2 regions of the Azospirillum aestuarii genome follow, and region 2 is predicted to be linked to the other one. Evidence: riboswitches for the same ligand, from Rfam matches in the RefSeq annotation. Region 2 holds a riboswitch; the other holds the start of a gene.
What was found. Region 2 has a riboswitch for thiamine pyrophosphate ahead of thiO (glycine oxidase ThiO). Riboswitches for the same ligand answer to the same signal wherever they lie in the genome.
Positions count from the first base shown of each region.

Region 1: another riboswitch for thiamine pyrophosphate. It lies ahead of JJL56_RS14445 (ABC transporter substrate-binding protein); the one in region 2 lies ahead of thiO (glycine oxidase ThiO).

Region 1 covers NZ_JAEPIV010000006.1:170,073-173,871, forward strand. The annotation lists gene JJL56_RS14440 (branched-chain amino acid ABC transporter permease) at 1-587, opposite strand, end outside; gene JJL56_RS14445 (ABC transporter substrate-binding protein) at 595-1,737, opposite strand; TPP riboswitch at 1,807-1,904, opposite strand; gene JJL56_RS14450 (STAS domain-containing protein) at 2,066-2,443, shown strand; gene JJL56_RS14455 (DMT family transporter) at 2,455-3,351, opposite strand; gene JJL56_RS14460 (phytoene desaturase family protein) at 3,568-3,799, shown strand, end outside.
Region 2 covers NZ_JAEPIV010000021.1:10,954-14,752, forward strand. The annotation lists gene mgtE (magnesium transporter) at 265-1,704, shown strand; TPP riboswitch at 1,751-1,854, shown strand; gene thiO (glycine oxidase ThiO) at 1,897-3,015, shown strand; gene thiS (sulfur carrier protein ThiS) at 3,012-3,221, shown strand; gene thiG (thiazole synthase) at 3,267-3,799, shown strand, end outside.

The sequences.
Region 1 (3,799 bases), on a different contig from region 2:
AAGGTGATCAGGATCATCGCCGTCACCGGCACGCCGCAGGCCCGCGCCATCTCCGGGTCCTGCGCCGTGGCGCGCAGGCGGCGGCCGAGCTGGGTCCGCCCGAACAGCCATTGCTGCCCGGCGATCAGCAGCGCCGCGACGGCGATGATGGCCAGCGACTGCTCCGCCACCACCAGCCCGCCGAGGTCGAGCGTCCCTCCGCCCAGCAGCGGCGGTGCCGCCCGCGGCTCCGGACCGAACAGGACGGAGGCGCCGTTCTGCAGGATGATGCCCGCCGCGATGGTGCTGATGAAGACCGCCACCGGCGGGCGGCGGCGCAGCGGCAGATAGGCCGCCGCCGCCAGCAGCAGCCCCAGCCCGGCCATCAGCACCAGAACCACCGGCAGCAGGAGCAATCCGGGCAGCGGCAGATACCCCGGCAGATGCGGCGCCAGCGCCACGCCGAGCAGCCCGCCGGCCATCACGAGGTCGCCCTGCGCGAAATTCACCGCCGCGGTGGCGTTCAGCACCAGCACGAAGCCCAGCGCGACCAGCGCATAGGCCGCACCCAGGGCCAAGCCGTTGACGAGAAGTTGCAGGGTGATCAAGACCCCCTCACCTCACCACGCCGGTCACATTGTCGTACCGTTTGGCAATCGCCGGCACGCGCGAAGCGCCGTCGTAGCAGACGATCACGGCGGAGTGCGCCATGTTGCCCTTGCCGTCCGAGCGGTAGGTCATGGCGAGGCCCTGATGGGTCCCGGCGGACAGGGCCTTGCGCACCGCCTCCGCGTTCCCCGCGCCGGCCTGCACCGCCGCCAGCACCATGCGGATGCCGTCATACTGGCCGAGCGCGAAGGCGTCCGGCTCCGCGTTGAAGGCGGCGCGGTAGGCGGCGGTGAAGGCCTCCACCTCCGGGCTGCCGCCGGAGATCGGCGAGGCCGCCGTCTCGGCGCAGACGCCCTTCAGCTCGGCCGGTTCCAGCAGCGCCGCCGTGCTCGGCTGGTGCATGGCCGACCCGGCGACGATGGGCACCGCCACCCCGTTGGCAGCCGCCTGCCGGATGAACAGGGCGGTCGGGCCGGAATGCAGATGCAGCACCAGCACGTCGGGCTTGGCCGCCAGCGCCTTGGTCAGAACGGGCAGCAGATCCTTGGCGGCAGGGTCCACCCCCTCCTCGAACACCGGCTCGACGCCCAACGTCTTGAAGGCCTGCTCCAGATGAGCCTTGCCGCTCTGCCCGTAGGCGGTCGTCTGGTAGATCACCGCCGGGCGCTTCTTCCCCAATTCCTCCGTCACGTAGCGGGCGTGGGCCTCCTTGGTCACGGCGTCGCCGGGGAAGAAGCGGAAGACCCAGGGGTTGCCCTGCTCGGTGATGCTCGCCGTGCCCGACACGGTGACCAGCGGAATGCCGTAATCCTGGGCCAGCGGCAGCATCGCCAGCATCTGCGTGCCCAGCATGCTGGCCGCCACCGCCGTGACCGTGCCGCCCGCCGCGCGCTCCAGCGCCGTGACGGCGGCCTCCGGCGAGGTGCCGGTGTCGATCACTTCCGAGCGCACCGCGACATCCGCGGGTGCGTCCTTCAGCGCCAGGACGGCGCCGTTGCGCTGGCTCGTCCCCTCCAGCGACAGGAAGCCGGTCAGCGGCACCAGAACGGGGACCGAGGCCTCGCCCGCCCGCGCCACGCCCGGCAGGAGCGTCGCCGAGAAAACCGCCGAAAAGGCCGTTGCCGAGAGGATGGAAAGGAAGCGCCGCATGAATGTGTCTCCTCCTGCCCGGCGAAGAACCGCGCGAGGACGAGGAGGCCAGGGGTGTAGCGGCGGCACAGCCTCGAACGCTTGGCTCCCTTCGCTGGCATGACCCAGATCAGGTTCGATGGGTGTGGTCTCAGCCCGCCTTGCGGCAGGCACCCCAGCCGTTCGTGTGCACAGTGTGAGCCCCGCGCCCGGCTGTCAAGCGGCGGCCCGGCGCGTTTTCACAATTTCGCAACGCAACAGACACCGGAAAGTCGTGCTTCCCGTGGTTCCTTCCGCCGCCCCCGGCCCGCCCCGGACCGTGGCCCCAACCGGAAAGTCGTCACGAAGCATGCGGCCCATCCCGTCGCACAGCACCGTCACCCTTCACCCCTTCGCCACCGCGCAGGGCGGATGCGGGCTGCGCGCCGTCCTGTCGGGACGGATCGACCACGCCGCCCTGTCCGGCTTGACGCCCCTGCTCCGCCGTGTCGCGGACGCCCCGGCGCTGACCGTGCGCGTCGATCTGGGACGGGTGGACTTCCTCGATTCCTGCGGCATCGGCATTCTGCTGGCGCTCCGCAACGCGGTGCTCGACCGCAGAGGCGCCATCGCTTTCGAGAAGCATCCGCCGCGAATCCGCCGCGTGCTGGAGCGCAGCCGGATCATCGCGCTGACGGAAGCCCCGCCCTTCATGGATAGCGGCCTGGCGATCCCCGTCGCCGCCTGAACGGCACCCCGTCAGCCGCCGCGGCGCAGCGTTTCCCGGTACAGGATGTAGAGCCCGCTGGCGATGATGATCCCCGCCCCGGCCAGCACGGTGGGGGTCGGCACGTCGCCGAAGACCAGGAAGCCGAGCAGGGTCGCCCAGATCATCCCCGTGTACTCGAAGGGCGCCACCACCGCGGCGCGGCCCAGGCGGAAGGCCTGGGTCATCAGCACCTGCGCCGCCCCGCCCAGCGTGCCGACCAGAAGCATCAGTCCCAGGTCGAACCCGCCCGGCTGCACCCAGTCGGGGATCGCCGCCACACCGCTCACCACCGTGGTGGTCAGCAGCAGATAGACGACGATGGCCGTGTTGCTCTCCGTCCGCGACAGGCCGCGCACCGCGATCATCGCCAGCGCGTAGAAGAAGGCCGCGGCCACGCCGACGAAAATCGGCAGGAGCGGCGCGTCAGCCTCCGGGCGGGCCATCACCACCACCCCGCCAAAGCCGACCAGCACCGCCGCCCAGCGCCGCCAGCCCACCGGCTCGCCGAGCAGCGGCATGGACAGCGCCGTGATGAACAGCGGCCCGGCGAAGCTCAGCACATAGACCTCGGCCAGCGGCAGATGCTTGAAGGCGTAGAAGAAGCAGCCCATCGACAGCAGCCCGGCCAGCGAGCGGAAGACGTGGGCGAAGGGCCGCCGCGTGCGCATCCCGCCCCAGCCGCCGCGCGCCAGCGAAATGCCGCCGACCAGGACCAGCGCCACAAGCGAGCGCGCGAACATGAGCTGCGCCACCGGATAGCCGCCGCTCAGATATTTGATGAGCGTGTCCATGCCCGCGAACAGGAAGATGGCCAGCAGGAAGCAGCCGATGGCGCGGCGGGTGTCATCGTTGTGTTCGGCGGCGGGCAGAGCGGCGGCTTGGGTCATGATTGCACAGTATCTGAGCAACCCGGACCCTGCCCAGTGCCGCAACCGCAGATCTGGCCCGCGCGGCGGCACCCGGTGGAACGCCCACGTTTCACGCTTCGTCAATCGATGGTCCGGCGTTTGGCGAAGCGAACCCGGCCTTTCACGGATCGGCGCTGGCCCCGTCCGGTGCCTTGGACAGTCTTGCGGACATCCCCATCACCGCAAAGGTCTGCCATGCTCCTGCCGAAACCGATACCCCCTTCGATCCGCATCCTCGTCGGCTTCTCGCCCTGGATCGCCTTCGGACTTCTCCAGCCGGCGGGCCATTCGGCGGCCGCGCTGGCGGCGCTGCTGCTCAGCCTGACGCTCTGTGCGCATGACTGGCGGGGCGGTTCGCTGAAGGCGCCGGAACTGGTGGCCGCCGTCTTCTTCGCCCTGCTGCTCCTCATCGGACCGCTGGAGAGCA
Region 2 (3,799 bases):
TCGCTGTCCGCGCGGGCCGAAAAGCCCCGTTGGCATTATGGGTGCACGAATTGCGCAGCCCACGCAAGCATTGCGCGAAAGGCCGGAGGCCCGGGAACGGCCCGCCGGGCTGGACAAAGCGGTGTCGCACCTATATTCGGTGGGCGCCCCGGCGTGAACCCGCAGGGGCTCTCCACCAACCCGCAAACGCCGGTGCGCCATGGTCGGCCGATCGCAGGACCATGCCGTCACGCCGCATTGCCATCGTACAGGGAGGGTGCCGCCATGCACACCGACCGCCAGGAACCGGAACGTATCCAGGACGATGTGCCGCACCCGGCCGAACGCCCCGACCCGCCCCGCGAGGACGGCGAGGAGGAGCGCGCCTATGGTGTTGAGCCGGAGTTCGTGGAGGAGATCGTCGAACGTCTGCACGCCGGACGGCGCGACGATCTGCGCGCGGAACTGGACAAGCTTCATCCCGCCGACATCGCCGACCTGATCGAGCAGCTCGGCCACGACGACCGGGAGGCGCTGGTCGGCGTCCTGCGTCCCGACTTCGACGGCGAGGTGCTGAGCTATCTCAACCCCGATCTCCGCGAAGAGATCGTCGAGCTGTTCGAGCCGAAGGAACTGGCCGCCGCCGTCGCGGAGCTGGACACCGACGACGCCGTCGACGTCATCGAGGACCTGGACGAGGACACCCGGCGCGAGGTGCTGGAGAATCTGCCGGCGGCCGACCGCGCGCTGGTCCAGGAGAACCTGACCTACGACGAATACACCGCCGGCCGCCTGATGCAGCGCGATCTGGTGGCGGTGCCCCAGTTCTGGACGGTGGGCAAGACCATCGACTATGTCCGCGCCGCCACCGACGAGTTGCCGGAGGACTTCTACGACATCTTCGTTGTCGATCCGATGCACCGGGTGGTCGGCGCGGTGCCGCTGTCGCGCCTGCTGCGCCAGAAGCGGTCGGTCCGCATCGCCGATCTGGTGACGGAGGAGGTGGACACCATCCCCGCCACCATGGACCAGGAGGAGGTGGCGAACCTGTTCCGCCAATACGCCCTGGTCTCCGCTCCCGTGGTGGACGCCGGCGGGCGGCTGATCGGCGTCATCACCGTCGACGATGTGGTCCACATCATCGACGAGGAGGCCGAGGACGACATCGGCAAGCTGGGCGGCGTCGGCGACACCTCCATCTACCGCTCGGTGCTGGAAACCTCGCGCTCGCGCATTTCCTGGCTGGGGCTGAACCTGTTCACCGCCTTCGCGGCGGCGGGCGTCATTTCGCTGTTCGAGGCGACCATCGAACAGATCGTGGCGCTGGCCGTGCTGATGCCGATCACTGCCTCGATGGGTGGCAACGCCGGGACCCAGACGCTGACCGTGGCGGTGCGCGCCCTGGCGACGCGCGAGCTGTCGTCCTCCAACGCCCCCCGCGTGGTGGGTAAGGAGGTTCTGGTCGGGCTGCTCAACGGCGCCGTCTTCGCCACGCTGGTGGGGGCCATCGCCGCGACGTGGTTCGAGCCGATGATCGGTCTGGTCATCGGCTGCGCCATGGTCATCAACCTGTTCGTCGCCGGGCTGTGCGGGGTCCTGATTCCCATCGGGCTGGACCGGCTGGGCGTCGATCCGGCGGTGGCGAGTTCGGTCTTCCTGACCACCATGACCGACGTCATCGGATTTCTGTCCTTCCTGGGGCTGGCGTCGCTTTTGTTGTTGTGACCAACGAAAAGGGGCTTGCCAAAGGCGGCCCTCTTCCGGATGATCCGGGCATTGGCTGGGGTGCCGTGCGGGATGCGCTCGCGCGGCTGAGATCACACCCATCGAACCTGTCTGGATAATGCCAGCGAAGGGAGCCGCCGCATGGTATCCGCGCCCTTATTTCATTCCGATTCCGCAAAACCCACCGTCGCCGTGATCGGCGCCGGGGTGATCGGCCTGTCCATCGCCTGGAGGCTGGCCGCCGCCGGCTGCCGGGTCGAGGTCTTCGACCGTGGTGCCGCCGGCCGGGGCGCCAGCCACGCCGCGGGCGGCATGCTCGCCGCCTGTGTGGAGACCGAACCCGGCGAAGAGAGCCTTCTTCCGCTGACCCGCGCATCGCAGGACCTGTGGCCCGCCTTCGCGGCGGAACTGGAGGCCGCCTCCGGCATGGCGGTGGACCTGCGCGGCGAAGGCACGATGGTCATCGCGCTGAACGCCGACGACGCGGCCAAGGTGCGCTTCCTGCACGAGTTCCAGACCAGGCTCGGCCTGCCGGTGGAATGGCTGAGCGGGGCGGAGGTGCGGCGGCGCGAGCCCTATCTCCAGCCGGGCGTGGCCGGCGCGCTGTTCTGCGCCGGCGACCATCAGGTGGACAACCGCAAGGTTGCCGCCGCCCTGCACACCGCCGCTTTGCGGGCCGGTGCCGCGATCCATGAATATGCCGAGGTCAGCCGCATCGAGGTCCGCGGCGGCCGCGCCGTCGGCGTCCAGGTCGGCGACCGTCTGGTCGAGGCGGACCGGGTGATTCTGGCCGCCGGGGCGTGGTCGGGCTGGATCGACGGGCTGTCTCCGGCGGTGCGTCCGCCTGTGCGCCCGGTGAAGGGCCAGATGCTTTGCCTGCGCATGGACGCCCGACTGCCGCTGCTGCGCCATGTGGTGTGGACTCCCGGCACCTATCTGATCCCGCGGCTGGACGGGCGGCTGCTGGTCGGCGCCACGACGGAGGAGCGCGGCTTCGACGACCGGCTGACCGCCGGGGCCCAGTTCGCTCTGCTGGAAGGGGCGTGGCGCGCCCTGCCGGGCATCGCCGAACTGCCCATCGAGGAAGCATGGGCCGGCTTCCGCCCCGGCACCCGCGACGACGCCCCGATCCTCGGTCTCTCGGAGGTGGAGGGATTGGTCTATGCCACCGGACATCACCGCAACGGCATCCTGCTGACCCCTATCACCGCGAATTCGGTGGCGCGGCTGGTGCTGACCGGGGAGACCGATCCGGTGATCCGTCCCTTCGCGCTCGACCGCTTCCCGCAGCCAAAGGGAGCCGCGGCATGAGCGCTTGCATCCGCGTGAACGGGCGGGAGGAGGATCTCGCCGCCCCCACTGTCGCCGCCCTGCTGGCCGGGCGGGGAATCGTCGCGGGGACGCGCGGGGTCGCCGTCGCCCTGAACGGCGCCGTCCTGCCGTCCCGCCGCTGGGACGAGACGCCCCTGTCCGCGGGCGACGCCCTGGAGATCATCCGCCCCGTGCAGGGCGGCTGACCTCACGCCCGCCGGAGAGCGGGCCGCACCATCGAGGAAAAGCCCATGAACGACACGCTCACCATAGCGGGCCGTGAGTTCCGCTCGCGCCTGTTTCTCGGCACCGCCGGCTACCCGAACCAGCAGGTGATGCTGGATGCGCTGGAGGCCAGCGACAGCGACTTGGTCACGCTGGCCATCCGGCGCATCAGCCTGGACGGCTATTCGGAAAGCCTCGTCGACGTCATCGGCGACCGCGCCGGGCTGCTGCCCAACACCGCCGGCTGCCTGACCGCCAAGGAGGCGGTGCTGACCGCGCAGCTCGCCCGCGAGGCGCTGGGCGTGGACTGGATCAAGCTGGAGGTCATCGGCGACCGCGAACTGCTCTACCCCGACGTCGAGGAACTGCTGCGCGCGACCGTGGAGCTGGTGGCCGACGGTTTCACAGTTCTGCCCTATTGCAACGACGATCCGGTGACCTGCCGCAAGCTCGCCGATCTGGGCGCGGCGGCGGTGATGCCGCTGGGGGCCTTCATCGGCTCGGGGTTGGGCATCCGCAACCCGCATGCCATCGAGACGATCTGCGCGCGCAGCCCGGT